DNA from 3 places in the Serratia marcescens subsp. marcescens ATCC 13880 genome. Region 1 is predicted to be linked to each of the others. Evidence: predicted binding sites of a transcription regulator. Region 1 holds the regulator's gene; each other region holds the start of a gene.
The links. Region 1 encodes Fur, which represses iron uptake genes when iron is present. Its sites were predicted from a motif close to ATAATAATGAGAACNACTATCAA; they were not measured.

Region 1 (10,649 bases):
TGGCCGCCGAGTCAGACGCGCTGCCGGTGCTGCTGATCCACGGCCTGTTCGGCAATCTCGACAACCTGGGCGTGCTGGCGCGCGATCTCCATAAACAGCACAGTGTGATCAAGGTCGATCTGCGCAACCACGGCCTCTCCCCGCGCGCCGACGACATGAACTACCCCGCCATGGCGCAGGATCTGCTGGCGCTGCTCGACGAACTGCAGCTGGAGAAAGCGATCGTCATCGGCCACTCGATGGGCGGCAAAGCGGCGATGGCGCTGACCGCCATCGCGCCCGAGCGCATCGCCAAGCTGATCGTCATCGACGTCGCGCCGGTGGATTACCAGACCCGACGTCATGACGAGATCTTCGCCGCGCTGAAGGCCGTCAGCGCCGCCGGCATCACCCAGCGCCAGGCGGCTGCCCAGTTGATGCGCGACTACCTGCAGGAAGAAGGCGTGATCCAGTTCCTGCTGAAGTCCTTCCATAACGGTGAATGGCGCTTCAACCTGCCGGTGCTGATCGAACGCTACGAAGACATCACCGGCTGGCAGGACGTCCCGGCCTGGCCACACCCGACCCTGTTCATTCGCGGCGGCCTGTCGCCGTACGTGCAGGACAGCTACCGTGCAGATATCGCCCGCCAGTTCCCGCAGGCCCGCGCGCACGTCGTCGCCGGCACCGGCCATTGGGTGCACGCCGAAAAACCGGAAGCGGTGCTGCGCGCCATCCACCGTTTCCTCGGCGAAGCCTGAAAAATACGTTAATCTGGCGAAAAAACGCGCTAAAGATAACGGCTTAGCGCGTTTAGCCCGCAGTTAGGCATTGTCGCCGCTCCATCTGCTGGGGTAATATGGCGCGCTATAATTTTGCCGCCGCGCCAGCGCGTTCGCGAACGCCGGTTCGGGGGTAAATTTGGGTTAGGGTTTATTGGCCCGAAGTGTGTTAATCGATGCCTCCGGAAGCGTGCGAGCGCTTTTTGATGCAAACTCCCTTGCAGTACCGCTACCTATGGCAAAAGAACAAACGGATCGCACGACGCTGGATCTGTTCGCAGATGAACGCCGTCCGGGGCGCCCGAAAACCAACCCGCTTTCCCGCGATGAACAGCTTAGAATCAATAAGCGCAATCAGTTACGGCGCGATAAAGTGCGCGGATTGCGGCGCGTAGAGCTGAAAATCAACGCGGATGCGGTGGACGCCCTGAACAAACTGGCGGAACAGCGCAACATCAGCCGCAGCGAACTCATCGAGCAGATGCTGTTGGCGCAACTGGCGGAAGAACAGCCGGAACATTGATCTCTTCGGCCGCACGCGCGGCGCGGCGTTAAGGACAACGCCGGATCGACCACGCTTTTCTTCATCCTTCGGCATCGCATAAATGCGATAAAACCCCGGCGCCACTTTCTGGCATGATACGCATTTACCGGTAAGAGACTGCGCCTGTCGGCGCCCGCCACCGTGGCGAAAGGCTCTTGTCATGGCATCATTTTAATCGGCGGCAGTGCCGGCGCCGAGTAATGCAATTAATTGAATTTAAAGGTTATACGCGATATGGCTACTGTAGGCATTTTCTTTGGCAGCGACACTGGCAATACCGAAAACATTGCCAAAATGATCCAGAAAATTCTTCAGAAACAGTTTGGCGACGATGTCTCAGAAGTGCATGACATCGCCAAAAGCAGCAAAGAAGACCTGGAAGGGTTCGATATCCTGCTGCTGGGTATCCCGACCTGGTACTACGGTGAAGCGCAGTGTGACTGGGATGATTTCTTCCCGACGCTGGAAGAAGTCGATTTCAACGGTAAACTGGTGGCGCTGTTCGGCTGCGGCGACCAGGAAGACTACGCGGAATATTTCTGTGACGCGATGGGCACCATCCGCGACATCATCGAACCGCGCGGCGCGGCCATCGTGGGCCACTGGCCGACCAAAGGCTACCACTTCGAAGCTTCCAAAGGCCTGGCGGACGACAACCACTTCATCGGTCTGGCGATCGACGAAGACCGTCAGCCGGAGCTGACCAATGAGCGCGTGGACGCCTGGGTCAAACAGATCGTCGAAGAGCTGAGCCTGGCCGATATCGTCGGCTAAACGCCGGTACTGGCGAAAGGTTGAACAAAGGCCCTGTAAAGTGCATAGTGTGCCGACAGGGCCGTCATCGGCAACAGGGATTGCTGCGATAGAAGCTACAGATTTGTAACTTCCCACCCCGTCACGGTAGACTGAGATATCGGTTTATCCCATCCATCAAGGCGTTGCATGCAAAACATGCAATAGTGCAATTATATCTTTGTTAACAACCGGCGGTTTCCATTTAGTACAACCGGTTCTATAATGAGACGCATTAACTCTTTGTGCCGACCGATGCCACAGGCGAGTACGCCTCAACTTGATTAGCATAGTAACAGGACTGAATTCGCATGACCGACAACAACATCGCATTGAAGAAGGCCGGCTTAAAAGTCACGCTTCCGCGACTCAAAATCCTGGAAGTACTGCAAAATCCGGAATGCCATCACGTCAGTGCGGAAGATTTGTACAAAAAACTGATTGATATGGGCGAAGAGATCGGCCTGGCGACGGTTTATCGCGTACTGAACCAGTTTGACGATGCGGGCATTGTGACACGTCACAATTTCGAAGGCGGCAAGTCCGTGTTCGAGCTGACCCAACAGCATCACCACGATCACCTGATTTGCCTGGACTGCGGCAAAGTGATCGAATTCAGTGATGAATCCATCGAAGTGCGCCAGCGTGATATCGCCAAGCAGCACGGCATCAAGCTCACCAACCACAGTCTGTACCTGTACGGCCACTGTGAAACCGGTGACTGCCGCGAAGACGAATCGCTGCACGACAAGAAATAAGCCTGACCGGCTATGAAAAACCGCCTCACATTGGGGCGGTTTTTTTATGCCCGCCGTACAACGGGCAAAAAAATCCCCGGACAAGCCGGGGGAAGATCATGTCATGAAATACTACAATTGCAGCGGCACTGCGACTCCACGTACTGCTCTCACTTCAACATCCGCCCCACGCCGGCACGCGCGGGGGCGAACGCATTCCCCCTTCATTATGATGCGGCCCGCCGCCAGAACCACGGGCCCCGGAGCCAGACCTAGACCTTCTCGGCGCGGCTGTAGCGTTTACCGTCCGGGCTGACCGAACGCACCTGCACGTCACCGGAGACCGCCGGCTTGGCCTTGGCGTCATAGCGCTGCCACTGCTTGCCGCCGTCGGTGGAATACTCGATGCCCAATCCCGGCAGCGCGATATTCGCTTCCAGCTTGCCGCCCGCCACGCGGGCGCCCGGCACCGGCAGACGATAAGCGACGCCGCCTTTGTCCAGCTTGGCCAGTTCACGTTGGCCCAGGATATTGGCGAAGCGCAGCCAGTCTTTCTCCAGCGCCTGGGTATCGACAAAGTGGGTTTCCCCGCCTTTGTATTCGCGGCCGGCGCGATAGTCCTGCTCCCAACCGGCGCGGTGCCAGGCGCGTTCCGCCACCGACAGCGCGCGCGGGAAGGTCATGTATTCCATCTGCGGATCGGTGCGCTGGGTTTCGCTCCACAGCTGAGCGGACAGACCGTAGGCACCCGGCCACGGCTTGTCGCTTTTGGCGTTGAAGTGGTTGCCGTCGCGGTCGACCGAGGTTTCCGCGTTCTGCGGCATGTTGTCCGGCGCGAAGCTGAACACCTTGCGTTCGTCGCTGAAGCGGGTGCCCCAGTAGTAACCGCGCTCGTCCGGATTCACCTCGTAAGGGAAGTCCATGTAGACGTAGTCCGGGTTGGAGACCACCACTTCATACCCTTTATTGGCCCAGTCGTTAACGCTGTCGAAACCGCCCCAATACAGGGTGTCCCAGAAGTTGACGCCCACGCGCGAGGTGGCGAACGCCTTCGAACTTTCGGCGTCTTTCAGACCGTCCTGCCAGGCCTGCATTCTGTCGATGCCGTGCGCCTTCACCAGCTTGCTGACCTCCTGGCCGAAGTAGCTCGGCAGGTGCTCCATGTCGGCCACCTTGCCTTCTTTGATCATCGTCTGGCACACCTGCGACTTGGCCCACGGCTTGTCTTCATTACTCTGGTCAATGATGCCTTTACCCGGTTCCGGTTTCGCCTTGTCGGTATAGCCTGCGCCCAGGCGGATGTTTTTCGCCTCATCGCCGCCAAAGTGCCAGGTTTTGATCGGCTGGCCGGCTTCTTTATGCATCTGGGCAATCTCGCCAATCACCTTGTCGACAAAGCGCTGGGAGGAATCCAGGCACGGGTTCAGGTAGCTCTGGCGGTTAAAGAACTGCACGGAGGTGGTGTTGGAGGTATCGGTCGGATCCACCAGACGGAATTCGTTGGCCTCCTGCTCTTTGCCGGCGGCATGCAGTTTCTTGTAGCGCGCTTCCATCGAAACCACCGCGGCGCGGGCGTGCGCCGGCATGTCGATCTCCGGGATCACCTCAATCTGGCGCGCCTGGGCATATTTGATGATGTCGATGTAGTCCTGACGGCTGAAGAAGCCGCCGTAGACGTCCGGCCCCTGGCCGTACTGCGGCAGCAGGCAGGTGGTTTCGCTCAGATCGTGGCAGCGCTGGCCGCCGACTTCCGTCAACTCCGGCAAACCGGGGATCTCGATGCGCCAGCCTTCGTCATCGCTCAGGTGGAAGTGGAATTTGTTGAGCTTGTAAGCCGCCATCTGATCCAGCAGGCGCAGCACCGCGTCCTTCTTATGGAAGTTACGCGCCACGTCGAGGAAAATGCCGCGATACGGGAAGCGCGGCGCATCGCTGGCGTCCAGCGTGGCGATCTTGCCGCTGCCGTCGCTCGGCACTAACGACAGGATCGACTGCAGCCCGTAGAACACCCCGGCCTGATCGAAGCCGATCACTCGCGCCTCTTTCTTGCCGATTTTCAGCTCATAGGCGCCCGATACCGCCATCGCGCCTTTAAACTTGCCCGGCTGGATATCGGTCTTGATCGGGTAACCGTTGGTCTGAACCGGCACGCCCAGCAGCGCGAAACGCTGGCTGACGACGTCCGCCGCCGGCTTGACCAGCGTGCTCAGATCCAGCGCCACCCCTTTGCGCAGGTCGGCGTCCTGTGCGTGGACCTTCACCTGCATCGGCGTCGGCACGATCTGGCCGCGCAGCGCGCCGGCGGGCAGCGTCTGCAGATCGGCATTGCTGACAAAGCGCGAAGCCGGCGTCATCAGAATGTTTTTGTCGTCCTTGGTGCGCTTCCACTGGTCGCCGGTGAACGGCGCCACAAACTGATCCAGGTTTTCGGTGTCGGTATTCGCCAGCATTTTCGGCTTGGCGTCGCCGGAGGTGGCATACCAACGCGGCAGGAAGTCGTTTCTGAACAGCTGCCAGTATTCGGCGACCACCGGGATTTCCACCGCCTTACCGGCCGGGAAACCGCTGAATTTGGCGGTCGGCTCCAACTTGTACAGATCGCCGGTCAGATGCGCGATCTTGAACTGGTCGTTGTCTACCCGCAGGGTCTGGCGCGGGCTGTGGAAATAGATGACCCAGTCTTTGCCGTCGATCGCCTGGCCGTCGTTGCTGAGGGTGAACAACACCCGGTTGCAAGAGGCCCAGTCGGCGCCCAGCGCCGCGCAATCCACGCCGTTTTCGCCGGCGCGGTTATCCAGCATTTTCACGTTCAGCTTCAGCTGGCTCAGCTGATCCACCAGCTGTTGATCGGCCATGGCGTTTCCCATGCCGCCCAGGAATCCCATCGTTGCCGTCAAGGCGGCAAGCGCGCTCAGTTTGAATGCGTTCATCTTCTCATCCTTCTTAATTATTGTTATCGCGAATTTCTTGCCACAGCTTGCCGCACTTGGCGTCATAAGCCTGACCGTTACCGCTGTGAACCGCCATAATGCAGTTCTGATAATCCATCACCCGCACCGTTTCCTGCTCAGCAAACTGCTGGTGCTGTTTTTCTTGTTTCAGCACGTTCAGCACCGACTTGCAGGGCTGCAGACGCTCCGGCGAACCTTCGGCGGTGTTGATGCAGGCGCTGTAAGCCTGCTTCAATTTGGCGTCTTCCGGCGGCGCGGCGGGTTGCGCACAGGCGCTCAAGGCCGCGGCGGCCGCCAGCATCAGCATGATTTTTTTCATCGTTGAATTCCCTTAACTGCCCCCGGCGGCGAGGCCGGGGAACGCATCAGAAGATGGTGAATGGCGCGATGACCATGAACTTGACGTCTTTCTCGTCCTGGAAGATGTTGCCGTAACCGCCGCCCCAGCTCGGGATGTTGGTGTGGTTGTCATACTGGGTGTAGTGCAGCTTGATCAGGGTGCCCTTGGCGCGCCCTTCCTGGATGGTGTACATCGCGTCCAGGCTCCAGGCGCTCTCTTTCAGGCGCTGGCTCTGATCGTAGATCGGGTTGGTGCTCGGCTTGGCGTCCCAGGCGTACACGTAGGAGCCGCCGACCGCCATGCCCGGCAGGTTCCAGTTGCTGAGGTCGTACATCACGCCGGCGTACACCGCTTTCTCGCCGTTGGCGTTAAAGTCGGAGCGGTTGTCCCACCACACGTCCAGACGGCCGTTGGATGAGGCGTAGGTCGGGGTCATGCGCTGCAGGAAGAAGCCCTGGTTGCCTTCCGCCTTGACCATGGTGCCTTCCAGACGCCAGTTGAACTGCCCGGTGGTGTAACCGAAGGTCAGCGCCTGCAGCCAGGCCAGACCGTCGTAGATGCTGTTCGGATCGTTCTTGTCGCTGATGCGGTCTTCCGCGCCGTAGAACTGGTAACTGGTGGTCAGCGGGTTGCCCAGCAGATCGAATTTGTAAGACGCCTTGGTGAAGTACTGATTCACGTAACCCTGGGCTTGGCCGAAAGCGGCTTCCAGCACCAGATCGTTTTTGAAATCGTACTTGGCGCCCAGCGAGTGCAGATAGGAGACGCGGGTTTTCTTATCATTCTGGCGGAAGTCGTCCACCTCGATATGCCACGGCGCCTTGTATTTGTCGGCCCACATGTAGGAGAAGCTCAACGCGCCGGCATCGCCGTAGTCGAACTTGGCGCCGGCCTCGGCGCCCTGATAGGTGCCCGGCATAAAGCTCCAGTGCGGCGCCAGCAGGGTTTGGCCGCTCGGCTGAATGTAGCCGGCGCGCGCCCAGACCGGGCCGTATTTGAATTTGGCGGCGGCTTTGTACAGGCTGATACCGCCTTTGTCACCGGAGTAGTCTTCGTCGTAGGTACGGTTCTTCGAGGAGAACGCAATTTCGTTCGGGTGACCGCTGGCGCTGGATTCAGCCAGTTCGATGGCGGTAAAGGCGCCGACATCCAGACCGAACATGTCCCAGGCGTAGCCCGACGCGAAATCCAGGCTCAGGTTGGCGGTGGAGTGCGACAGGTTGGTGGTGTATTGGTTGTAATCCTTGCTGTCCGGATTGAGATCTTTACGGTCGCGCTCACGTTGCCAGTAATAGATGCCGCCGGTCAGCGTGGAATCATCGATAAACCCTGCGGCTTTCGCCTCAGGCGCCATGGCAAACCCTGTTCCCAACAGCGCGCCCGCGACTGCGAGCGCCAGCGTTTTACGCTGAGCACCGTGCGTACCCATAGTGAAATTCCTCTTTGACTTAACTTAAAAGTTGCAGCCGCCTGTGTTCACCACTGCCCTGCACGACTGCCAATAAAAAACCCGAACGGGTAAAAAATATTGCCGACGAGATGTTATTCCCACAGCACTAATTGCTACAGACAGACTATTTTTCGCGACGCGAATTATCAAATGAAAAATGCGGGAGATTTGTCAAAGTATGACAAGCAGCACATATCAGTGAGATTTTGTTACGTCGGTGTTCATGGAGGGTGTCGAATAAAAAATTCAATTAAATCAGAATAAATTAAGATAAGAGGTCAACCAGAGACGATTAATGGTTTCAGCCTGATTAAATTCGTCAGTCAGACGATAAAAATTGAGAGCGCTCTCTAAATGAAATTAATTCGCATCACGAATATATAAGAAAAAATGAAGACTAATAAAGCCAATATAAGAAAACTAATGGGTTAATGCGTCGCCATTAATTAAACGTATCCCGGAAAAAATGAGAGAGGAATAGATCGCGAGCCGAGCGCAGGCATAAAAAAAGCGCGGCTTAAAGCCGCGCTGATTCATTAATTTTAAAGGCGAATAAGATTAGCCTTCGATTTTCGCCCAGGTGTCACGCAGGCCGACGGTGCGGTTAAACACCAGATGCTCGGCCGACGAATAACGGTTGTCGGCGCAGAAGTAGCCTTCACGCTCGAACTGGTAGGCCTTCTCCGGCTGTGCGGCCGCCAGACTCGGCTCGACGAAGCCGTGCTTGATGACCAGCGATTCCGGGTTGATGGTGGAGAGGAAATCCTCCGCCGCGCCCGGGTTAGGCACGCTGAACAGGCGATCGTACAGGCGAATTTCCGCCGGCAGCGCGTGCGCCGCGGACACCCAGTGGATCACGCCCTTCACCTTGCGGCCGTCGGCAGGATCTTTGCTCAGCGTTTCCGCATCGTAGCTGCAGAAAATGGTGGTGATCTCGCCCGCTTCGTCCTTCTCGACGCGCTCGGCCTTGATCACGTACGCATTGCGCAGACGCACTTCCTTGCCCAGCACCAGACGCTTGTACTGCTTGTTGGCTTCTTCGCGGAAGTCGGCGCGATCGATATAGATCTCGCGGCTGAACGGCACATCGCGGCTGCCCATTTCCGGCTTGTTCGGGTGGTTAGGCATGGTGACCATTTCCACCGCATCGCCCATGTTCTCGATGACGACCTTCACCGGATCCAGCACCGCCATGGCGCGCGGGGCGTTCTCGTTAAGATCGTCGCGAATGCAGGATTCCAGCGCCACCATCTCGACGTTGTTGTCTTGCTTGGTCACGCCGATACGCAGGCAAAATTCGCGAATCGAGGCGGCGGTATAACCGCGGCGGCGCAGGCCGGAGACGGTCGGCATGCGCGGGTCATCCCAACCTTCGACGATCTTCTCGGCCACCAGTTGGTGCAGCTTGCGCTTCGACATGATGGCGTATTCGAGGTTGAGACGCGAAAACTCGTACTGCCGCGGGTGGCAAGGAATGGTGATGTTATCCAGCACCCAGTCATACAGACGGCGGTTATCCTGGAATTCCAGAGTACACAGCGAATGGGTGATCCCTTCCAGCGCATCGGAAATGCAGTGGGTGAAATCGTACATCGGGTAGATGCACCATTTGTTGCCGGTCTGGTGGTGTTCGGCGAACTTGATGCGGTACAGCACCGGATCGCGCATCACGATAAACGGCGAAGCCATATCGATCTTGGCGCGCAGGCAGGCGGCGCCTTCGGCGAACTCGCCGTTGCGCATCTTCTCGAACAGCGCCAGGTTCTCTTCCACGCTGCGGTCGCGGTACGGGCTGTCTTTGCCCGGCGCGGTCAGGGTGCCGCGATATTCACGGATCTGCTCCGGCGACAGCTCATCGACGTAGGCCAGCCCCTTGGTGATCAGCTCAACCGCATACTGGTGCAGCTGATCGAAATAGTCTGAGGAGTAATGAACGTTGCCGCTCCACTCAAAGCCCAGCCACTCCACGTCGTGCTTGATTGACTCCACGAACTCGATGTCTTCTTTCACCGGGTTGGTGTCATCGAAACGCAGGTTGCACTGGCCCTGATAGTCCTTGGCGATGCCGAAGTTCAGGCAGATGGACTTGGCGTGGCCGATATGCAGATAGCCGTTAGGCTCCGGCGGGAAACGGGTATGTACCGACGTGTGTTTCCCCGACGCCAGATCTTCATCGACGATCTGACGGATAAAATTGGTTGGGCGGGCTTCAGCCTCACTCATTTCACTGTTCCTCAATGCAAAGCGCTACACATAACCGCCTATGATCCAACAAGCCACGTCTGGAAACAACCGTTTGTTTCACGAAAAATGCAGCATATTGCACCCTCGGCGCGCAGCGCGCCGCCGTGGCGCGAAACGGGATAAAAAAAGCGGGAAGAGATCGCTCTCTTCCCGCCAAGTCGGGGCAAACTCCGCCATGATGCGTGACCGGCCCCGGGTACTACTCAGGTAAAAACGGCCTTACTTTTGGATCTCGTACAGCTTGGTCTGACCGGCGACCACTGAGCCGCTGGCCAGCGCCGCCAGGCCGGCATAGTCGTCAGAATTGCTGACCACCACCGGGCTGATCATCGAACGCGCATTGGCGTTCAGGTAATCCAAATCCAGTTCCAGAATCGGTTGACCGGCTTTCACTTCCGCGCCCTCTTCCACCAGGCGTTTGAAGCCCTGGCCTTCCAGCGCGACGGTGTCGATCCCCATGTGCACCACAATCTCAGCGCCCTTGTCGGTTTCCAGGCAGAAGGCGTGGTTGGTATTGAAGATTTTCACCACGGTGCCGTCAGCCGGCGACACGACGATGTTGCCGGTCGGGCGAATCGCCAGGCCGTCGCCTACCGCCTTGCTGGCGAAGGCTTCGTCCGGCACCTGATCGAGCGCCACCACTTCACCGGTTACCGGCGCCACCAGCGTTTCAAACGCGGCTTTCGGTGCGTTCGGCACCGCCTGCGGTTTGGCTTCCGCAGCAGGAGCCGCCGCCGCCGCAGCCGCCACCGGGCCGGCCGCAATTACGTTGCGCATTGCGCTGGCAATCAGCTCGGCACGGGTGCCGACGATCACTTGCACGCTCTGCT
Region 2 (10,649 bases), 2.0 Mb from region 1:
GCGGGCGCCGAGCGCGAGCGCGGCGCTTGGCGGCGCCTTGGTTTTGTTATAACGTATCAAAAAACAAGTAAAGGGAAGACGACGATGAAAATCCAGCTGTCGCTGTTGTTTCTCAGCCTGCTGGCCGGCAAGGCCGCAGCGTTTCAGTCGAAAGTGCCCGAACCGCGCCCGGAGCAGGCGCGGGCGGCGGAACAAAACATCGAAAATCTGTTTTACGGCTTTCACGCCATGGACGCCCAGCCGGTGAGCATCGGCAGTTGCGCGGCGGTGCCGGTAGCGGGATGCCAATGCGCGTTCTGCACCCAGCTGCGGCAGGCCGGGCGCTGAGCCGCCCCCCTCATTCAACCCAGCTCATATTGCACGTTCAACTGCCCTTTCTTCATCTTTAGGCCGGTAATCGCGATCGCGCCCACCTCGCCCAGCGTGGCGACATGGGTGCCGCCACAGCCGTAGGCGGGCAGCTCGCCGAAACCGACCTGGCGCAAACCGTCCACCGCCTGCTGGCGGCGCGGCAGATCGGCGGCGATCAAGCGCGCCAGCTCCGCCTGCAAAAAATCCGCTTCTATCGTCTGCGCATCCGGCCCCGGCGCGAAAGTGATGCGCCCTTCACCCGGCCAATGATGAGCCTTGACCGGCCGCCAGCCCCGGGTTTCGCCCAACCAGCCGATCAGATGCCCAGCGGAGTGCCAGCGGGCGTGCAGCCAGCGCTGCGCTTCATCGATTTGCATCGTAACCGGCCCGTTCGGCAGCGGCGCGGCGGTAAAGTGCACCACGGTATCCCCCTGCTGCTGCACCCGCAGCACGGTGACGCCGCCTAACGACCCCACATCGGACGGCTGGCCGCCGCCCTGCGGGTGGAACAGCGTGGCGTCCAGCTCCACGGCGTAAGCGACCGCCTCGGCCGGCGCACAGCTCAACACCTGCGCCTGGCCCTGTAAATCGTCGCTGTAGTAATAACGTCGTTCGGTCATCATTTTTCTCCTCGGTTCGAAGAGCCATTATATTCATGTCATAATCGGAGCATAATCCGCCGCCATCACAATGGACCTTTGCGTCATGAGCACAAATCTTTCTTACGCGCTGTTGGCCGAAATGGCCGTTTTCGTTCAGGTGGTAGAGAGCGGCAGTTTTTCCGCCGCCGCCCGCAAGCTGGGCGCTTCGCCTTCCGCCGTCAGCCGCAGCGTGGCGAAGCTCGAGCAGGCGCTGGCGCTGCAGCTGCTGCACCGCACCACCCGCAAACTGCGGCTGAGCGAAAGCGGCGAAGAGGCGTTTGCGCACTGCCGCACCCTGCTGGCGGCGGCCGACGCGGTCATGGCGATCGGCGGGCGCGGCGCCGCGGAGCCCGAAGGGCTGGTCAGCGTCAGCGTACCCAAAGCGGTGGGCCGCTTCGTGCTGCATCCGCACATGCCGGAGTTCCTGCGCCGCTACCCGAAGGTGGACGTGAGGCTGCGGCTGGAAGATCGTTACATGGATTTGATCGACGATCGGGTCGATCTGGCGCTGCGCATTACCGATCGCCCGTCGCCCGGATTGGTCGGCCGCCAGTTGATGAGAATAGACCATCTGCTGTGCGCCACGCCGCACTACCTGGCGCAACACGGCACGCCGCTGCACCCGCACGATCTGGCGGCGCACAGCTGCATCTATCTGGGAGAAACGCCGAGCGACGCGCAATGGAAATTCCGCCGCAGCGGCAAAACGGTGACGGTCAGCGTGCGCGGCCGCTACGCCGCCAACCACACCGGCGTGCGGCTGGACGCGGTGAAACGGCATATCGGCATCGGCAGCCTGCCGTACTTTACCGCCCGCCAGGCGCTCGACGACGGCGAGATCGTGCAGGTGTTGCCGGAATGGGATTTCCTCAGCAGCTATCACGGCGGCCTGTGGTTGCTCTATGCGCCCAACCAGTATCTGCCGCCCAAACTGCGGGTGTTTATCGACTATCTCGTCGCCTGCCTGGCGCAGGAGCCGCAGTTAAAGCGCCTTGCGTAGCGTGATGTTGATGCGGTGCGGCCCCACCAGCGAGTGGTAGCCTTCCTTGACCGGCAGGATGCCGTGAAAACAGAGCCGCGATGGGCCGCCCCACACCACCACATCGCCGTGCGCCAGCGGAATGCGCCGCGCCCGGTCGCTGCGTTGCAGGCCGCCGAACTGAAACACCGCCGGCAGCCCGAGCGACACCGAGACGATCGGCGCGCCGAAGTCGTGTTCGTCTTTATCCTGATGCAGCGACAGCTTGCTGCCCGGATCGTAACGGTTCATCAGGCAGGAATCCGGCACGAAGGGGCCGAAGCCCGCCTGCTGCGCAGCTTCGTCCGCCAGCGCCATCAGGATCGGCGGAATGGCCGGCCAGCGTTTGCCACTGCGCGCGTCGCGTTCCGAATAGCGGTAGCCCCGGCTGTCGCTGGTCCAGCCGTTGCCGCACCAGCTCATCGCCACCGACATCACGTGCCCGCCGGGGGTGGTCAAATGCCGCCACGGCACCTGGGCCACCACGCCCTGCACCGCCGCCAGCAGTTCCGGCCCGTGATCGCGCACAAAGCCGTGCATCACCACCGCGCCGGGGGCGATCTCTTCGCGCCACGGCGGCGGCAGCGCGTCTTCAAAAAGATCGATTGTCATCGCCAAAGCCTGTATGAATACACAGTATCCATTGTAACCCGCCGCCGCCGATTGTCCAGCGCCCGGCGGCGCCATTGTCGTTAGCGGCAAATTTCTCTACAGTAGCCGCCATAAAATCAATCACTCACCAGGAACGCGTGTGATTAAGGGCATCACTCTTTCAGTCGTCGCCTCCATCTTGTTCGGCGCGATGTATTACTTCACCTCTACCCTCACCCCGCTGAACGGCGAGCAGGTCTACGGCTGGCGCACGCTGCTGACGCTGCCGTTCCTGACGCTGTTCATGGCGCTGTCCGGCGATTGGCGCAAGGTGGGCGACACGCTGGCCTGGATCGGCCAACGGCCGCGGCGCCTGCTGGGCCTGCTGCTCACCTCGGCGCTGCTGGGGGTGCAGCTATGGCTGTTCCTGTGGGCGCCGCTGCACGGCAAGGCGCTCGACGTATCGCTCGGTTATTTTCTGCTGCCGCTGACCATGGTGCTGGCGGGCCGTTTGATCTACCGCGACCGGCTGTCGCTGCTGCAAAAGCTGGCGGTGGCATGCGCCATGGTGGGGGTAGGCAATGAGCTGTATCAGGCGGGCGGCGTGTCGTGGCCGACGCTGGTGGTGGCGCTGGGTTATCCGCTCTACTTTATTTTGCGGCGGCGTTTCGGCACCGACAATCTCGGCGGGCTGTGGTGCGAGCTGGCGCTGATGCTGCCGGCGGCGGCCTGGTTCGCCTTCGGCGACGGCGGCGCAGCGGCGTTGCCGATCAATGCCGAGCTGTATTGGCGCATTCCGCTGCTCGGCGTCATCAGCGCCGTGGCATTGGTGTGTTACATCCTCGCCAGCCGCCTGCTGCCGTTCAGCCTGTTCGGCCTGCTGAGCTATGTGGAACCGGTGCTGCTGGTGATCGTCGCGCTGCTGCTCGGCGAAAGCATCGGCCAAAGCGAATGGCCGACCTATCTGGCGATCTGGCTGGCGGTGCTGCTGCTGGCGGCGGAAGGCGCGCGGCACCTGCTGCGCCGCCAGCGGGTCTGACTCAGGCGGCCAGCGTCGCGCCGCCGTCGATCACAATGTCCTGCATGGTGATGTGGCTGGCCAAGTCGGAGGCCAGGAACAACACCGCGTTGGCGATCTCGTCCGGACGCGCGATTTTGCCCAGCGGGATCCCCAGCTTGAACATCTCGGGGAAGCCGGCGATGGTGCGTTGCTGCGCATCATCGGTCTGCCACATGCCGCGCTGCATCGGGGTGTCGGTCGAGCCCGGCGACACCAGATTGCACCGCACGCCGAACGGCGCCATCTCCAGCCCCACGCAGTGGTTCAGGCTGGTCAACGCCGCCTTGGAGGCGCAGTAGGCCGCCATCTGCGCGCGCGGCACGTGCGCGGCGTTGGAGCCGATGCTGACGATCGCCCCGCTGCGCTGCGCCTTGAAGTGCGGCAGCACGGCGCGGAACAGGTAAAACGCCCCCGAGGCGTTGACGTTGATGCACTGGTGCCAGTCATCCACGCTCAGATCTTCGGTATTGCCCATGCGCAGAATGCCGGCGGCGTTGACCAACACGTCCAGTTGCGGGTTTTCCGCCAGCTGTTGGCGGCACACCGCCTCCACCTGCTCCGGCCGGCTGATGTCCAGCGTCACGCAAGGGTAAGGCAAATCCGGGTTGGCGAACTCGCGGTCAAACCCCACCACCTCGGCGCCCTGCGTCAAAAAATGCCGGGCGATCTGCTCGCCGATGCCGCGCGCCGCGCCGGTCACCCACACGCGTTTGCCGGTGAAATCCATCTGAATGCTCATGCGCGCACCGCCATCCGGGCGCACAGCCGGGTCATGTTGTTGTTCATCGTTGTCTCCTGCGAAAAGGATAGGATGCGGCGCGCGCTGCGCCGCAAAAGTGGCCCTACAGCGCGCCGCTGTTCAGGCCGAAAGCGTTGAGCATGGTGCCCAGTTTGGCGGCGGTTTCCAGCCACTCGGACTGCGGCGTCGAGGCGGCGACGATCCCCGCGCCGGCGAACAGCCGCACCCGGTTGCCGCGCAGCAGGCCGCTGCGGATGACGATCGCCCACTCGCCGTCGCCGTTGGCGTCGCACCAGCCGACGATGCCGCTGAACAGGCCGCGATCGTGCGGTTCCAGATCGGCGATCAGCTGGCGGGCGCTCTCGGTCGGGAAGCCGCACAGCGCCGGCGTCGGATGCAGCAGGCAGGCCAGTTGCATCACGTTGAGATTCGGGTTCAGCAGCTCGCCGCGAATGCGGGTGGACAAATGCCACATGGTGCCGGTACTGAGCAGCGACGGGCCGCTGGGCACGCTCAGGCTGGCGCACAGCGGTGCCAGGTGCCGACGGATGTCGTCGATCACCAGCTTGTGTTCGTATTTGTCTTTGGTCGAGCGCATCAGGCGCTCGCTGCCGAGGCGATCCTGCTGCGGATCGTCCTGACGGCGCGCCGAACCCGCCAGCGGGTTGGTGTGGATCTCGCCGCCCTGCTTGCGGATCAGCAGTTCCGGGCTGGCGCCGATCAATACGCCGCCATCGGCCAGCGGCAGGGAAAAGTGGTAACCGGTCGGGTTCTGCACCATCAGGTTATTGAGGATCTGGTGGCCCGCCACCGGCTGCTCAAGCTCGATGTCGAGGATGCGCGACAGCACCGCCTTGTCCAGCTTGCCTTGTTTAAAGCGGCTGACCGCTTCCGCCACCGCGTGCTTGAAGCGCGGCTCGTCCGGAATGCTGGTGCAGGCGGCCAGGCGATGCGGCTGTTGCAGCATCGGGCGCGCGGCGCGGGTAAAGCTGTCGTTGGCGACAAACTCGTAACTTTCAGGCACATACAGGCAGGAAGGCCGGCGCGTGTCGAACGGAATGGCGCCCACCACCACCGGCGTCTCCTGGCCGGCGGCGTTGGCTCGCGCCAGCGCCTGGCGAATATGCTGCGCCAGCGCGCTGCCTTCCCGCTCGCCGCCGAACGCCGGCGTCTCAATCCGTTCGAACACGCCGCTGGCGGAGAGGGAACGGAATTCGGACCGGTACAAAAAGGTCGATTGTTCGGCGTACGCAAACCCGGGGAAGGTTTGGTTTTCTGTCGTCAGTGTCGCCACAGACCACTCCTTTGTTGCGCCTCACCAATGATAATGTTTATGCGAATAATTATCATTAGCTGTAAAAGGAGGATAAATTACACCGATTCCCCACCGAGGGTCAATCTCCGATGAATGAATCTTTCCGCTCGCTGCGGCAAATCCACGTTACGGCGCAGCAAGAAATAACACACTGTTATTATTGTATTTTAGCAAAAAATAAAGGTCGTGACATCGTCACCTTCGCGCCAAAAATGCCCGCTGAACCGGCGGCCGGCGGGGCAATTTGGCGTCAAGGTCTTAAGCAACGCTAATACGAACGTCTGCCGCTGCGTATCCACGGCGACCATGCGCGCATCGAGAAAATCGAAGTAACAGCGCACCTGCGGATAAAGCGCCTTGAACAGGCTCTCTTTGGCGGAAAACGTCAGCGTCAGCAGCTCGTTGAACGGCAGCGTTTCGCGCAGCAACGCCTCGCGCTCCCCCGCCGAAACGATCGCCCCCCACAGCTCCTCCGCCCGCACGTCGGAGAGCAGCGTCTCCACATCCAACCCAACGCCGCCCAGCCCGCTCTCGCGGTGTACGGCGCACAGCGCGGTATCCGAATTATGGCTCAGCGCCCCGGCGATGCCCGGCGGCCACTGCGGCGCGCGATCTTCGCCGCGCGTCAGGGTGAAATCGGCAAAACCGAGCGGCGCCAATAGCTGGCGCGCGAGAACACGCCCGGCCAAATACTCCGCGCGGCGTTTCGGCACCGCGCGCGCCAGATGGTCCGGCAGCGCAAAGCCCGCCTCGGGAAAACTCTCGTCGCGATACTCCGCCAGCGCAAAATGGCAGCGCGCCACCTGGCCCGGATAGCCGTCCGGCGTGAAAAATTCGATATTGCGGATAAAAGTGGGCAACGGCGATATCCATGATAAGCAGGCAGGCTGATGATGTTAGCCCCCGAAACCGCCTGCAACAATGACCCTGGGCAAAATAAATGGCGTTAAGGCTCGTACGGCGGCACGTTAGCCGGGATGGGGAGAGGCCTCTCCCCCGCGATCGGGAGAGAGGCTGGGCATTACAAGATGCCTTTCATGGTCTTTTCGAAATCGCTCCAGGCACAGAAACCGTCCTTGTCGATCGGGCAGCCTTTCAGCGCCAGCGTCACGCGCTGCGGCGGGGTTTGCAGCGTCAGCGGCGTCGCCTTGCGCAGCTGTTCGGTGGACTGATAGACGTACTCAATCTTCAGCAATTCACGGTTGTTTTGCGCGTCGCGCCAGCGCTGGAACACCAGTTTGCCGCCTATCGGCGTTTTCTCGTACTGCTGCGGCAGCTGATACGGCTGGAACTGCATGGCCGACAGCAGCGAGGCGATATTGGAGTCGTGGCCGACCAGCACCGTCAGCTTCGGCGCGTCCGGTTTGCGCTCGCCGAGCAGCGCGTTGTTGATGTAGGTCAGCAGCGGTTTGGCGACGTTCTGCGCCACCACCGGCGAGGTGAACAGCGAATCCTGATAGCCGTCTTTCAACTGCGCCAGCTGCTTCCACTGCTGCGGGGTGGCGATTTTGCCCCAGGCCACCTCTTTCATCGGGAAACCTTCGTAATACTGCAGCATAAAGGCGTCCACCAGCGAGTTGCCCACCCGCAGCGGGCCGGAGACGCCCGGCTCTTTGCCCGGCACCGCGCTCATCACGCTGGCTTCTTTGGTCAGGTCGCAGTGTTTGTCGGTCTTGCAGGCGGCGGAATCCTTGTAGTCGATGATCTTCGCCAGCTGTTGGTAAGAGGCGTCCAGCTTCAGCGAGCCCAGCGCGGCGTTCATCGCCGCCAGCGCCTGCTGGTTGAAGGCTTCGCTGGTATCGGTGATGATCGGGTTGAAGGTCGGATCCATCTCGCCCATCTTGTCCTGATGGTGCACGCTGACGTCGCAGCCGGGGAACGCGCCGTTGCTGAAGAACTGCGCGGTGGCCACCGTGCGCTGCAGGCTGTTGGCGTAGACGTACACGCTGCCGGCGGTCGGGCAGCCCTCTTGCGGCAACAGGCCGGTCTGCTTCAGCCAGGCGTTGAAATAGTGTCCCATATACACTTCCAGCACCCCGCCCTTGGTGGTCAACTGGCCGCCCGGCGTTTCCCAGACCGGCCAGGCCTTCGGCGTGGACTGCGCCAGCACGCTGCCGTTGTTGGCCAGCGGCGCGCGCAGGTTATGGCGGCTCATCACCAGCACCTGTTCCAGTTGATAACCGCCGGCGTCCGCCAGCGCGTTCCCGGTGAATAACAAGGGCAGGCACAGCAATAACGTTTTTTTTCTCATCCGCAGAGGCTCCCGGAAAATGATTATTTTTAAGGTGTTAGCGTTTGCCTGCGTATGATGGCGGGGTTAGTGTGACAAGTGTGTGACAGGGTTCACGGGAAAAGATCGTACCAGCGGCCACCGGGCGGCGGCCGCTGTGCGTCAACTCAGTACCACAGGCTCATGATCGGCCAGCCGATCAGCAGCAGCGCGGCGATGTACACCACGCCGAGAATGCCGCCCAGGCGCCAGTAGTCTTTCGATTTCACGTAGCCGCAGCCGTAGATGATCACCCCCGGCCCGGTGGCGTACGGCGTCAGCACGCCCATGATGCCGATCGACAGCACCAGCAGCATCGACAGCTGCTCCATCGGCACGCCCGGCAACCCTTTGCCGACCGCCAGGATCACCGGCAGCATGGTGGCGGTGTGCGCCGACAGGCTGGCGAACAGGTAGTGGGCGAAGTAGAACACCAGCACCAGCGCCACCACCGTCATGTTCGGCGAGAAGCCGTCCAGGTGGGTGCTCATGGTCTGGGCGAACCAGTCGATAAAGCCGGAGCGCGTCAGGCCGTTGGCCATCACCACCAGCGTCGCCAGGTTAACCAGCGTATTCCAGGCGCTGGAATATTTGGTGATCTCTTTCCACGACACCACGTGCAGCGCCAGCATCAGCGACACCGCCAACAGGCACACCGCGGTGGCGTCCAGCACCTTGCCGCCGAACACCCACAGGCACAGGCTGAGCAGCACCAGTCCGATCAGGGTGTACTCCTTGCGCGTCAGCTTGCCCATTTCCCCCAGCGCGGTATCCGCCCAGGCGGCCACTTCGCTGCTGTGGGTCACGCCCGGTTTGTACAGGTAGTAGGAGATCAGCGGCGCGATGATCAGCAGCAGCAGGCCGACCGGCAGGAACGCCAGGAACCACTGCATCCAGCTGATGTGCACCCCGGCTATCTTGCCGACGAACTCGATGCCCAGCACGTTCGGCGCGGCGCCGGTGACGAACATCGAGGAACTGATGCTGGTGCCGACCACCATCATCCACATCAGGTAACCGCCGATGCGGCGCGAAGAGGGATCGTTAGGGAAGGAATCGAACAGCGGCGGCAGGTTTTTCACCACCGGGAACACCGTGCCGCCGGTGCGCGCGGTGTTGGACGGCGTGAATGGCGCCAGCAGAATATCGATGATCACCACCGCATAGCCCAGCGTCAGCGTGCGCTTGCCCATGAACTTCACCAGGAACAGCGCGATGCGCCGCCCCAGCCCGGTGGCCTCGTAGCCCAGCGCGAAGATAAAGGCGCCGAACACCAGCCAGACGGTGGTGCTGGAGAAGCCCGCCAGCCCCCATTTCAGCGCCTCTTTACCGGCCTTGAAGCCCGGCTCCGCCAGTTCCTGCGCGCCGAACAGCACCCAGTTGGCGCTGAGCACGCTGACGGTCACCGCGATAAAGCTGATGGCGGTGGCCGGGATCGGCTCCAGAATCATGCCGACGATCATCGCCACGAAGATGGCGAAATAGTGCCACGCCTGCGGCGGCATGCCGTCGGGCACCGGTATCAATAACAGGATCGCGAGCACCGCCAGCGGCGCTATCGCTTTCCAGATCTTTTCCTGGGTTTGGGACATAGGGACTCTCCTGAAGGCTTGGTTATTATTCTTGGGCACCCAGCTGCGCCAGCAGCCAGGTCACTATCAACAAGTCGGCGCTGCCGCCGGGGCTGAGGTTGCGGGCAATGCAGTCGGCATCGAAGCGCCGCAGGCGCGCCAGGCCCGCTTCCCCCGCCGAGCCGCCCTGCGCCAGCAGCCAGGCCGCCCGGCGCCGCAGCCAGCGCAGCCCGCGCAGGCCGCCGCGCGAGGCGACGTTGGTGTCATCGTTGTGGGCCATCAGCCACAGCAGGCTGTCCAGCAGCGCCCGCTGTTCGTCGCCGCCGGCGGCCAGCCGTTGCCGATACAGCGGCAGCGCGCCGTCAAGCACCAACCGAAAACCGGACTCCGCCTCGCCGCGCGCGCCGCTGAGGCCATACGCAGCGAACAAGCGCTGGCCGGCGGTCTGCCCGGTGTTGTTGCGCCGCAGCTCACGGTCCATCAGCCCCCGACACATCGCCGCTACCTCGCCGCACAGCGCCTCCGCGCCGATGTCACGGCCCTGCTGCTGCAGGCGGCCGAAGGCGGTGCACAGCAACCCGAGTGAGAACACGCTGCCCTTGTGGGTGTTAATGCCGCCGGTGGCGCGAAACATCTGGTTTTCGCAGGCCAGGCCCAGCGGCCGCAGCCGCGCCAGCTGCTGCTCTGCCGGCAGAGCCGCGTCTTCGCGCCCGCGTTGGATAAAGCGCGGCAGCCACACGCCGATGGCGCGGGCGCTGCGGTAGAAGTGCCCGAGATCCATGTCGCGGTGGGCGCCGGTGTTATGACGATCCACCAGCCCCGGTTTGGGCGTGAGGTTGACCTCCACCAGCAGCGCGCGGAAAGCGGCGCGGGCGAAGTCGCAGGCCGGCTCGGCTCGGCGGGCGGGTGGATTAATCGGCAGAGATCGCATCGTTGAACATCCTTTCCATTTCTTGCAGCAGCTGCTCGCTGCCATGCCGCCGCTGGCGGGCGCAGATCTTGGCCGGTTGGCCGCACAGCAGGCAGCGCCGTTCCGGCAGGCCGATGTCGCGGCGCGACAAAATGCGCCCCTGCGCATCCAGCACGTCGATATC
Region 3 (10,649 bases), 1.0 Mb from region 1:
CAGCACGCCGAAAATAATTCGCGGTAAGTCGTAACGCGATTGCGGGAGTGGCATCAGTGGGTTCTCATCCTGGTCAATTAAATCCCTGGCACCGGCGAATCGGGGTGCCTGTCAGTCGGTTTATCACCGTCGGGCGGCCGCCTGTGGCGCCGCTCGCAGGGCGGTAATAATGTGAATGCCTTCACTAAACGAGTATGTTAGTTTTTAGTGTCACTAAAAAATAGGGTGGGTCTGAATTAAAGGCCCGATTCAGCGTACATCAGCGCATAAAAAATAGACGGACAGGGTCAAAAAAGCGAATGATCCCACAGATTTCTCAGGCGCCCGGCCTCGTTCAACGGGTGCTCGACTTTTTGGAAGCACTGAAGCAAAACGGATTCAACGGCGATACCGCCACCAGCTATGCCGACCGGCTGACGATGGCCACCGACAACAGTATCTATCAGCTGCTGCCCGATGCGGTGGTGTTCCCCCGTTCCACTGCCGATGTGGCGCTGATCGCCCGTCTGGCCGGAGAAGAGCGCTTCAATACGCTGACCTTCAGCCCGCGCGGCGGCGGCACCGGCACCAACGGCCAGTCGCTCAATACCGGCATCGTGGTCGATATGTCGCGCCACATGAACCGCATTCTGGAGATCAACGTCGAACAAGGCTGGGTGAAAGTCGAAGCCGGCGTGATCAAGGATCAGCTGAATCAATACCTGCGGCCGTTCGGCTACTTCTTCTCGCCGGAACTGTCCACCAGCAACCGCGCCACGCTGGGGGGCATGATCAACACCGATGCTTCCGGCCAGGGCTCGCTGGTGTACGGCAAAACCTCCGATCACGTGTTGGGCCTGCGGGCGGTGCTGCTGGGCGGCGAGATGATCGATACCCGCGCCATGCCGACAGCGCTGGCGGAAACGATTGCTCAGGAAGAGACCGCCGAAGGGCGCATCTACCGCACGGTGCTCAACCGCTGCCGCGAGCAGCGCGCGCTGATCCTGGAGAAATTCCCCAAGCTAAACCGCTTCCTCACCGGTTACGATCTGCGCCACGTACTGAGCGACGATCTGCAAACCTTCGATTTGACGCGTATTCTGACCGGCGCCGAGGGCACGCTGGCGTTTATCACCGAGGCGCGGCTGGACATCACGCCGCTGCCGAAAGTGCGCCGTCTGGTCAACGTGAAGTACGACTCCTTTGACTCTGCGCTGCGCAATGCGCCCTTTATGGTCGAGGCCAAGGCGCTGTCGGTGGAAACCATCGATTCCAAGGTGCTGAACCTGGCGCGTGAAGACATTGTTTGGCACTCGGTGAACGAACTGATCGCCGACGTGCCGGATAAAGAGATGCTCGGGCTGAACATCGTCGAGTTCGCCGGCGACGATCGGGCGCTGATCGACGGCCAGATGGAAGCCCTGTGCCAACGGCTGGACGAATTGATCGCGCAGCGGCAGGGCGGCGTGATCGGCTACCAGATCTGCGGCGATCTGGCTGGCATCGAGCGCATTTACAACATGCGCAAGAAGGCGGTCGGGCTGCTGGGCAACGCCAAAGGGCGCGCCAAGCCGATTCCGTTCGCCGAGGACACCTGCGTGCCGCCGCAACATCTGGCGGACTATATCGTCGAATTTCGGCAACTGCTCGATGACCACAATCTGAGCTATGGCATGTTTGGCCACGTCGACGCCGGGGTGCTGCACGTGCGCCCGGCGCTTGACATGTGCGACCCGCAGCAGGAAGTGCTGATGAAGCAGATCTCCGATCGGGTGGTGGCGCTGACCGCCAAATACGGCGGCCTGCTGTGGGGAGAGCACGGCAAGGGATTCCGCGCGGAATACAGCCCTGAATTCTTCGGGGAAACGCTGTATGAAGAGCTGCGCCGCATCAAGGCGGCATTCGATCCGGATAATCGCCTGAACCCAGGCAAGATCTGTTCGCCGCTGGCGGTCGATGCGCCGATGATGCAGGTGGACGCGGTCAAACGCGGCACCTTCGATCGCCAGATCCCGGTCGAGGTGCGCACCTCGTTCCGCGGCGCACTGGAGTGTAACGGCAACGGCCTGTGCTTCAACTTCGACGTGCGTAGCCCGATGTGCCCATCGATGAAGATCAGCAGCAACCGCATTCATTCGCCAAAAGGGCGGGCGACGCTGGTGCGCGAGTGGCTGCGTCTGTTGGCCGAGCAGGGCGTCGATCCGTTGGCGCTGGAGAAACAGCTGCCGCAGCAGCGCCTCAGCTTGCGTGGCCTGATCGAGAAAACCCGCAACAGCTGGCATGCCGGCAAGGGCGAGTATGACTTCTCACACGAAGTGAAAGAGGCGATGTCCGGCTGTCTGGCCTGTAAGGCCTGTTCCACCCAGTGCCCCATCAAGATTGACGTGCCGGGGTTCCGTTCGCGCTTCCTGCAGCTTTACCATACCCGCTACCTGCGCCCGGTGAGTGACTACATGGTCGCCGGCGTGGAGAGCTATACCCCATTGATGGCCCGCGCGCCGAAGGTGTTCAACTTCTTCTTCCGCCAGCCGTGGCTGCGAGAGATGAGCCGCAACGCCATCGGCATGGTCGATCTGCCGCTGTTGTCCAGCCCGACGCTGCGTCAGCAGCTGTCCGGCCACCGCGCGACCACGCTGACGCTGGAGCAGCTGGAAGGGCTGAGCGCCGAGCAGCGCGCAGAACACGTGTTGATCGTCCAGGATCCGTTCACCAGCTATTACGACGCCAAAGTGGTGGCGGACTTTGTCCGGCTGGTGGAGAAGCTCGGCTATAAACCGGTGCTGCTGCCGTTCTCGCCGAACGGCAAGGCGCAACATGTGAAAGGTTTCCTGACGCGGTTCGCCCGCACCGCGCGCAAAACCGCCGATTTCCTCAACCGCGTGGCGCAGCTTGGCATGCCGCTGGTGGGCGTCGATCCGGCGCTGGTGCTGTGTTACCGCGACGAATACCGCGAGATCCTCGGCGCCGAGCGCGGCGATTTCCAGGTGCAGCTGGTGCATGAATGGCTGCAGCAGCGGATCGCGGATCGCGCCGAACAGCCGGCGACCGGCGAGCCGTGGTATCTGTTCGGCCACTGTACCGAAACCACCGCGCTGCCGGCCAGCGGCCAACAGTGGGCGGCGATCTTCGCCCGCTTCGGCGCCAAACTGGAGAACGTCAGCGTCGGCTGCTGCGGCATGGCGGGCACTTACGGCCATGAAGCCAAGAACCTGCAAAACTCGCTCGGCATTTATGAGCTATCATGGCATCCGACGCTACAGCGTTTGCCGCGGCAGCGCTGCCTGGCGACCGGCTATTCCTGCCGCAGCCAGGTGAAACGCATCGAGGGCAATGGCGTGCGCCACCCATTACAGGCACTTCTGGAGATGATTGAGTGAAATTGTGGAAACGTGAAACGTCGCTGGAGCAGCTGAACCGCGCCGGTGACGGCTGCATGGTCAGCCATGTGGGCATCGAGTTTACCCAGCTGGGCGAGGATTTCCTCGAGGCCACCATGCCGGTCGATGGCCGCACCCGGCAGCCGTTCGGGCTGTTGCACGGCGGGGCGTCGGTGGTGCTGGCGGAATCGATGGGATCGATGGCCGGTTACCTGTGCAGTGAGGGCGAGCAGAAAGTGGTGGGGCTGGAGATCAACGCCAACCACCTGCGCGCGGTGTTCGATGGCCAGGTGCGCGGGGTGTGCCGCGCGCTGCACGTTGGCCGCCGTCATCAGGTATGGCAAATCGAGATCTTCGACGCGCGCGATCGGCTGTGCTGCACTTCGCGTCTGACCACGGCGGTCATCGACTGATCCCCGCCGGTTTCCGCAGGCGCTCGGCCTGCGGAGCCTTTCGCTTTACAGCTGAAACGGCACGCGTTTGACGAAGTCCTTCTGAAACGCGTTCGCCTTCTCCCAGGTGCCTTCCATTGCGTATTTTTGGCAGATCAGCGTCAGCGTATGGCGCGCGAAGTGGTAACTTTGCACCCGAAACAGCTGGCAACGCTGCGGATTGTTGATCTCGACGATCAGCCGGTTGTGCAGCTTGCTGAGCGCGTGCAGGTAGCTGTCGTCGTCGCCGTTCTCCAGACACAGATTGGCCATGGTAAGGCTGACGCTGTTGTACCGCTTCAGGTGGTCGATATTGCATTCCGGGCGCCGTAGCGCCGCTTCGGCCATGTAAAAGTCCACCGTGGCGTCGCGCACGCTGAATTTGTAGTCATCAATCTTGCCCAGCAACCATGCGTTGATCGAAAGAGTCATTGGCTTCGCGCTCAAATTACAATTGAATGATAATCATTATCATATAAACTGCCGCGTTGCCGATCAATCCCCGGCGTGGCGTTTTTTCATCGCGTGAGGTGTAAAAGGCTACCGACGACCCAACTTGAGCCTGAGCGACTAAACTTTAACCTGAGGGCGCGCGCTTGCACTGCGCCACGAAATGCCGATAAACGCACATTTACGACAGACAGAATGCAGAAATAGGTATTTTCTATGAATGTTTAGATCGGCAATGCACCGCGGCGCTGTAACGCTGACGGGCCACCGGGGAGTGCGGTACGGTGATGCAGGATAAAGAACAAATTCATAGGGATAGCATGCACACCTTGCCGCCGGACGCCGCAAGCCGCCACGGATGTCCCGCTGGCTTGCCGCACGCCGCAGCGAAAAACCGCGCTCGCGGCGGATACCCCCGCAAAACAAACGGTTGAAGTGATAATCGTTATCACTAACATATAAGCAACCCAGATTGGCTGTGGCCAAACACGAGTGTGAGGTAGACCCTATGCAAACGGAAAATGTCGGCACTTTTTCTCTGGATGAAAATGTCTGGCAAGGCATTTCGCTCAGCGACAGCGCCGTACGACAAATAACCAAACTGATGCAGCAGGATCCGCAGGTGAAAGGGCTGCAGCTAGGGGTGAAACAATCCGGCTGCGCCGGCTTTGCCTATGTGCTGGATCTGACCCGCGAACCCGCCGATGACGATCTGCTGTTTGAGCGCGACGGCGCCAAACTCTACGTGCCGCTGAAGGCCATGCCGTTCATCGATGGCACCACGGTAGATTACGTCCGCGAAGGGCTGAATCAGATATTCAAATTCAACAACCCTAAAGCTCAGCATGCCTGCGGGTGCGGCGAGAGCTTTGGCGTTTGAGCGATGCAATCAACATGACACGAAGCAATGTAGAAATGCCTAATGAAGTGCAGGCTTGGGTCAGCGAAGGTCGCTACAAAGAAGGTTTCTTCACCCAGCTGGCAACCGATGAGTTGGCCAAAGGCATCAACGAAGAGGTGGTGCGCGCCATCTCGGCCAAGCGCAACGAACCCGAGTGGATGCTGGAATTCCGCCTCGAAGCCTACCGCGCCTGGCTGCAGATGGAGGAGCCGCACTGGCTGAAGGCCAATTACGAACGTCTGAACTACCAGGACTACAGTTACTATTCGGCGCCGTCCTGCGGCAGCTGCGACGATGCTTGCGGTTCGCAACCCGGCGCCGAGCAGCAACCGGGCGCGGCGACGGAAAAAGATTACCTGACCAGCGAAGTGGAGCTGGCGTTCAACCAGCTCGGCGTACCGGTGCGCGAGGGCAGCGAGGTGGCGGTGGACGCCATCTTCGACTCGGTCTCGGTCGCCACCACCTACCGTGAAAAACTGGCGGAGAGCGGGGTGATCTTCTGCTCGTTCGGCGAAGCGATCCAGGAATACCCGGATCTGGTGCGTCAGTACCTGGGGCGCGTAGTGCCGTCCAACGATAACTTCTTCGCTGCGCTGAACGCCGCGGTGGCCTCCGACGGCACCTTCGTCTATGTGCCGAAAGGCGTGCGCTGCCCGATGGAGCTGTCGACCTATTTCCGCATCAACGCCGCCAAAACCGGCCAGTTCGAGCGCACCATCCTGATCGCCGACGAAGGCAGCTACGTCAGCTATATCGAAGGCTGTTCCGCCCCGGTGCGCGACAGCTACCAGCTGCACGCGGCGGTGGTGGAAGTGATCCTGCATAAAGACGCCGAAGTGAAATACTCGACGGTGCAGAACTGGTTCTCCGGCGGCGAGAGCAAGGGCGGTATCCTCAACTTTGTCACCAAGCGCGCGCTGTGCGAAGGCGCCGGTTCGAAAATGTCCTGGACCCAGTCGGAAACCGGCTCGGCCATCACCTGGAAATACCCGAGCGTGATTTTGCAGGGCGACAACTCGATCGGCGAATTCTTCTCGGTGGCGCTGACCAGCGGCCATCAGCAGGCGGATACCGGCACCAAGATGATCCACATCGGCAAAAACACCAAGTCGACCATCATCGCCAAAGGCATCTCCGCCGGCCACAGCGAGAACACCTATCGCGGCCTGGTGAAAATCCTGCCGGGGGCGGAAAACGCCCGTAATTTTACCCAGTGCGACTCGATGCTGATCGGGCCGGACAGCGGCGCCCACACGTTCCCTTACGTTGAAGCGCGCAACAACAGCGCGCAGCTGGAGCACGAAGCCACCACCTCGAAGATCGGCGATGACCAGCTGTTCTACTGCCTGCAGCGCGGCATCAGCGAGGATGACGCCATTTCGATGATCGTCAACGGTTTCTGCAAGGACGTTTTCTCCGAGCTGCCGCTGGAGTTCGCCGTCGAGGCGCAAAAACTTCTGGCCATCAGCCTGGAACACAGCGTGGGTTAATCGCCGCATTTTTAGCGCCGTCGGCGCTATCTGAGGACACAGCATGTTAAGCATCAAGAATTTGAAAGTCAGCGTGGAAGGCAACGAAATCCTCAAGGGATTGGATCTGGAGATCAAACCGGGCGAAGTGCACGCCATCATGGGGCCGAACGGCTCGGGCAAGAGCACGCTGTCCGCCACGTTGGCCGGGCGTGAAGAATATGAAGTGACCGAAGGGGAAGTCACCTTCAAAGGCAAGGATCTGCTGGAGCTGGATCCGGAAGATCGCGCGGGCGAGGGCGTGTTTCTGGCCTTCCAGTACCCGGTGGAGATCCCCGGCGTCAGCAACCACTTCTTCCTGCAGACATCGGTCAACGCGGTGCGCAAATACCGCGAACAGGAGCCACTGGATCGCTTTGACTTCGCCGATTTCATCGAAGAGAAAATCGCGCTGCTGGACATGCCGGCCGATCTGTTGACCCGTTCGGTCAACGTCGGCTTCTCCGGCGGCGAGAAAAAACGCAACGACATTCTGCAGATGGCGGCGCTGGAACCGGATTTGTGCATTCTCGATGAAACCGACTCCGGCCTGGACATCGATGCGCTCAAGATCGTCGCCAACGGCGTCAACTCGCTGCGGGACGGCAAGCGCGCCTTTATCATCGTTACCCACTACCAGCGCATTCTGGACTATATCCAGCCGGATTACGTACACGTACTGTCGCAGGGGCGCATCGTCAAATCCGGTGATTTCTCGCTGGTGAAACAGTTGGAGGAGCAGGGCTATGGCTGGCTTACCGACCAACAGTAATTCAAACGCGCTGCAGCAGCTGTATCGCCTGTTCGAAGGCCGCGGCGGCGAGCGTTCGCCGCATGCGCTGGCGCACTGGCAGCAGGCGCTGCGCCTCGGCTGGCCGACGCGCAAGCATGAAAACTGGAAATACACGCCGCTGGAGAGCCTGCTGGAGCAGCAATTCCTCGAACCGCAGCCCGCCCCGGTGAGCGCAGAGCAGCTCGATGCGCTGGCGCTCGGCATCGATGCCTGTCGGCTGGTGTTTATCGACGGCCGCTACAGCGCCGCGCTGAGCGATGGCGACTTGAGCGATTACCAGTTCGAGTTGACCGCCTATGGCACGCCTCAGGCGTTGCCGGAGCCGATCCAGCCGGAGATTTTTCTGCACCTGACCGAAAGCCTGGCGCAGGAAACCAGCCTGATTCGCTTGCCGGCCGGCAAGATCCCTGCACGCCCGCTGTATCTGCTGCACATCAGCAGCGGACGCGGCGCAGCCGGGGAAGTGAACACCGTGCATCACCGCCATCATCTGGAGATCGGGCGCGGGGCTGAGGCGGAAGTGATCGAACACTACGTCAGCCTGGGCGAGGCCGCGCACTTCACCGGCGCGCGCCTGACCGCCAATGTGGCGGACAACGCCGGGCTGTTGCACTGCAAGCTGGCGTTTGAGAGCCAGCCAAGCTACCACTTTGCCCACAACGATCTGGTTATCGGCCGCGACGCGCGGGTGAAAAGCGACAGCTTCCTGCTGGGCGCCGGCCTGACGCGGCACAACACCAGCGCGCAGTTGAACGGCGAAGGCGCGAATCTGGTGATCAACAGCCTGGTGCTGCCGGTGGGCAAAGAGATCTGCGACACCCGCACCTATCTGGAGCACAATAAGGGCTATTGCGAAAGCCGGCAGCTGCATAAAACCGTGGTCAGCGATCGCGGCAAGGCGGTGTTCAACGGCATGATCAAAGTGGCCAAGCACGCGATCAAAACCGACGGCCAGATGACCAACCATAACCTGCTGTTGGGCAAGGTGGCAGAAGTGGATACCAAGCCGCAGCTGGAGATCTACGCAGACGACGTCAAGTGCAGCCACGGCGCCACCGTGGGGCGCATCGATGAAGAGCAGCTGTTCTATCTGCAGTCGCGCGGCATCGACAAGCACGCGGCGCAGCAGATGATCATCTTCGCCTTCGCCGCCGAGCTGACCGAAGGCATCGCCAACGACACCATCCGGGAACGGGTGCTGGCTCGCATCGCCCAGCGCCTGCCGGGGGAGGCTGCATGAGTTATCCGATTGAACGCGTACGCGGCGATTTCCCGCTGTTGGCGCGTGAGGTGAACGGCCAACCGCTGGCCTATCTCGACAGCGCCGCCAGCGCGCAGAAACCGCAGGCGGTGATCGACCGTGAGCTGGAGTTCTACCGCCACGGTTATGCGGCGGTGCATCGCGGCATCCACACCCTGAGCGCCGAGGCGACTCAGCAGATGGAAGCGGTGCGGGAACAGGCGGCGCGCTTTATCAATGCCGCCTCGGCGGAAGAGATGGTGTTCGTCAAGGGCACCACCGAAGGCATCAACCTGGTGGCCAACAGCTTTGGCCGCCACCTGCTGCAGCCGGGCGATGCAATTCTCATCACCGAGATGGAGCACCACGCCAACATCGTGCCGTGGCAGATGCTGGCGCAAGAGCGTGGGTTGCAGCTGCGGGTGTGGCCGCTGCAGCCGGACGGCACGCTGGATCTGGCGCGGTTGCCGGAACTGGTCGACGCGTCCTGCAAACTGCTGGCGCTGACCGAGGTCTCCAACGTGCTGGGCACCGTCAACCCGGTGCGCGACATCATCGCCCGCGCCAGAACCCTGGCGCCGGATCTGACGGTGCTGGTGGACGGCGCGCAGGCGGTGATGCACCAGCGCGTCGATGTCCAGGCGCTGGACTGCGATTTCTACGTGTTTTCCGGCCATAAGCTGTATGGCCCTTCCGGCATCGGCATGCTGTATGGCCGCCAGGCGTTGTTGCAGCAGATGCCGCCGTGGGAAGGGGGCGGCTCGATGATCCGGCAGGTCAGCCTGACGGCGGGCACCACCTTCGCCGATCCGCCGTGGCGCTTCGAGGCCGGTTCGCCGAACACCGCCGGCATCATGGGGCTGGGCGCGGCGTTTGATTACGTCGAAGCTTTGAGCCTGAATGCGATCCACGATTATGAACAGTCGCTGATGCATTACGCGCTCGAGGCGCTCAAGCAGGTGCCGACGCTGAAAATCTATGGTCCGGCGCATCGCGCCGGGGTGATCGCCTTTAATTTGGGGGAACACCACGCCTATGACGTCGGCAGCTTCCTCGATCAGTACGGTATCGCCATTCGCACCGGCCATCACTGCGCGATGCCGCTGATGGCGTTTTATCAGGTGCCGAGCATGTGCCGCGCTTCGCTGGCGTTATATAATACCCGCGAAGAGGTGGACCGGCTGGTGGCCGGGCTGCAACGCATTCATCAGCTATTAGGTTAGGCCGGGGCGCGTCCCCGGCGTACAAAAGGATCCCCATGGCGAATTTGCCGGACAAAGATAAATTGGTGCGTAATTTCTCCCGCTGTCTGAACTGGGAGGAGAAATACCTGTACGTGATTGAACTCGGCGCCAAATTGCCGCCGCTGGACGAGGCCGAGCGGCAGGCCGGCAACCTGATCTCCGGCTGTCAGAGCCAGGTGTGGATCGTGATGCGTCGCGATGAGCAGGGGCAGGTCGAGTTTCACGGCGACAGCGACGCGGCGATCGTCAAAGGGCTGCTGGCGGTGGTGTTCATTCTTTATCGTCAATTGACGCCGCAGCAGATCGTCGATCTCGATGTGCGGCCGTTTTTCACCGAGCTGGCGCTCAGCCAACATCTGACGCCTTCGCGCTCACAAGGGCTGGAGGCGATGATCCGCGCCATTCGCAGTAAAGCGGCGCAGCTGGCCTGACCCATAACGCCCTTATCCTCAAGACTCATTGATATCTTCGCTTTGTCAATGAGTCTTTACAATTCACGGTTTTCCCCCGAACAACGCGCCCAATTCAGTGATATTTCAGCAGCTTATCTGTTGACGTTTCGTTGACAATCAATGACGGCGATTACGTTATAACGTGTTGATTTTTAGAGGACTTATTGCCTTTGATACCAGCGTTGCTAGTATTAATCAGGTATTGTCTGATTTACCCACCACCAGGCGCTCGTTAGCCTTGTGGGCGAACCGTCATAAAAAATATAGGGATGAT

Region 2: the regulator Fur is predicted to act here: its motif matches at 5,728-5,750, upstream of J0F90_RS15770 (isochorismate synthase).
Region 3: the regulator Fur is predicted to act here: its motif matches at 4,673-4,695, upstream of sufA (Fe-S cluster assembly scaffold SufA).

The regions. Positions count from the first base shown of each region.
Region 1 is NZ_CP071238.1:1,240,478-1,251,126, reverse strand. Features, by position in the region: gene ybfF (esterase) at 1-740, shown strand, start outside; gene ybfE (LexA regulated protein) at 997-1,284, shown strand; gene fldA (flavodoxin FldA) at 1,540-2,079, shown strand; gene fur (ferric iron uptake transcriptional regulator) at 2,409-2,855, shown strand; gene J0F90_RS05825 (beta-N-acetylhexosaminidase) at 3,107-5,764, opposite strand; gene chiQ (ChiQ/YbfN family lipoprotein) at 5,778-6,104, opposite strand; gene chiP (chitoporin ChiP) at 6,151-7,554, opposite strand; gene glnS (glutamine--tRNA ligase) at 8,134-9,798, opposite strand; gene nagE (N-acetylglucosamine-specific PTS transporter subunit IIBC) at 10,039-10,649, opposite strand, start outside.
Region 2 is NZ_CP071238.1:3,288,220-3,298,868, forward strand. Features, by position in the region: gene J0F90_RS15740 (hypothetical protein) at 85-327, shown strand; gene J0F90_RS15745 (serine-tRNA(Ala) deacylase AlaX) at 342-971, opposite strand; gene J0F90_RS15750 (LysR family transcriptional regulator) at 1,057-1,992, shown strand; gene alkB (DNA oxidative demethylase AlkB) at 1,975-2,622, opposite strand; gene rarD (EamA family transporter RarD) at 2,762-3,640, shown strand; gene dhbA (2,3-dihydro-2,3-dihydroxybenzoate dehydrogenase) at 3,642-4,400, opposite strand; gene J0F90_RS15770 (isochorismate synthase) at 4,504-5,694, opposite strand; gene J0F90_RS15775 (4'-phosphopantetheinyl transferase family protein) at 5,883-6,575, opposite strand; gene agp (bifunctional glucose-1-phosphatase/inositol phosphatase) at 6,737-7,966, opposite strand; gene J0F90_RS15785 (anion permease) at 8,113-9,576, opposite strand; gene citG (triphosphoribosyl-dephospho-CoA synthase CitG) at 9,602-10,486, opposite strand; gene citX (citrate lyase holo-[acyl-carrier protein] synthase) at 10,467-10,649, opposite strand, start outside.
Region 3 is NZ_CP071238.1:2,267,494-2,278,142, forward strand. Features, by position in the region: gene ydiK (AI-2E family transporter YdiK) at 1-54, opposite strand, end outside; gene ydiJ (D-2-hydroxyglutarate dehydrogenase YdiJ) at 300-3,356, shown strand; gene menI (1,4-dihydroxy-2-naphthoyl-CoA hydrolase) at 3,353-3,769, shown strand; gene J0F90_RS10920 (hypothetical protein) at 3,815-4,219, opposite strand; gene sufA (Fe-S cluster assembly scaffold SufA) at 4,746-5,117, shown strand; gene sufB (Fe-S cluster assembly protein SufB) at 5,132-6,628, shown strand; gene sufC (Fe-S cluster assembly ATPase SufC) at 6,672-7,418, shown strand; gene sufD (Fe-S cluster assembly protein SufD) at 7,393-8,679, shown strand; gene sufS (cysteine desulfurase SufS) at 8,676-9,902, shown strand; gene sufE (cysteine desulfuration protein SufE) at 9,938-10,354, shown strand.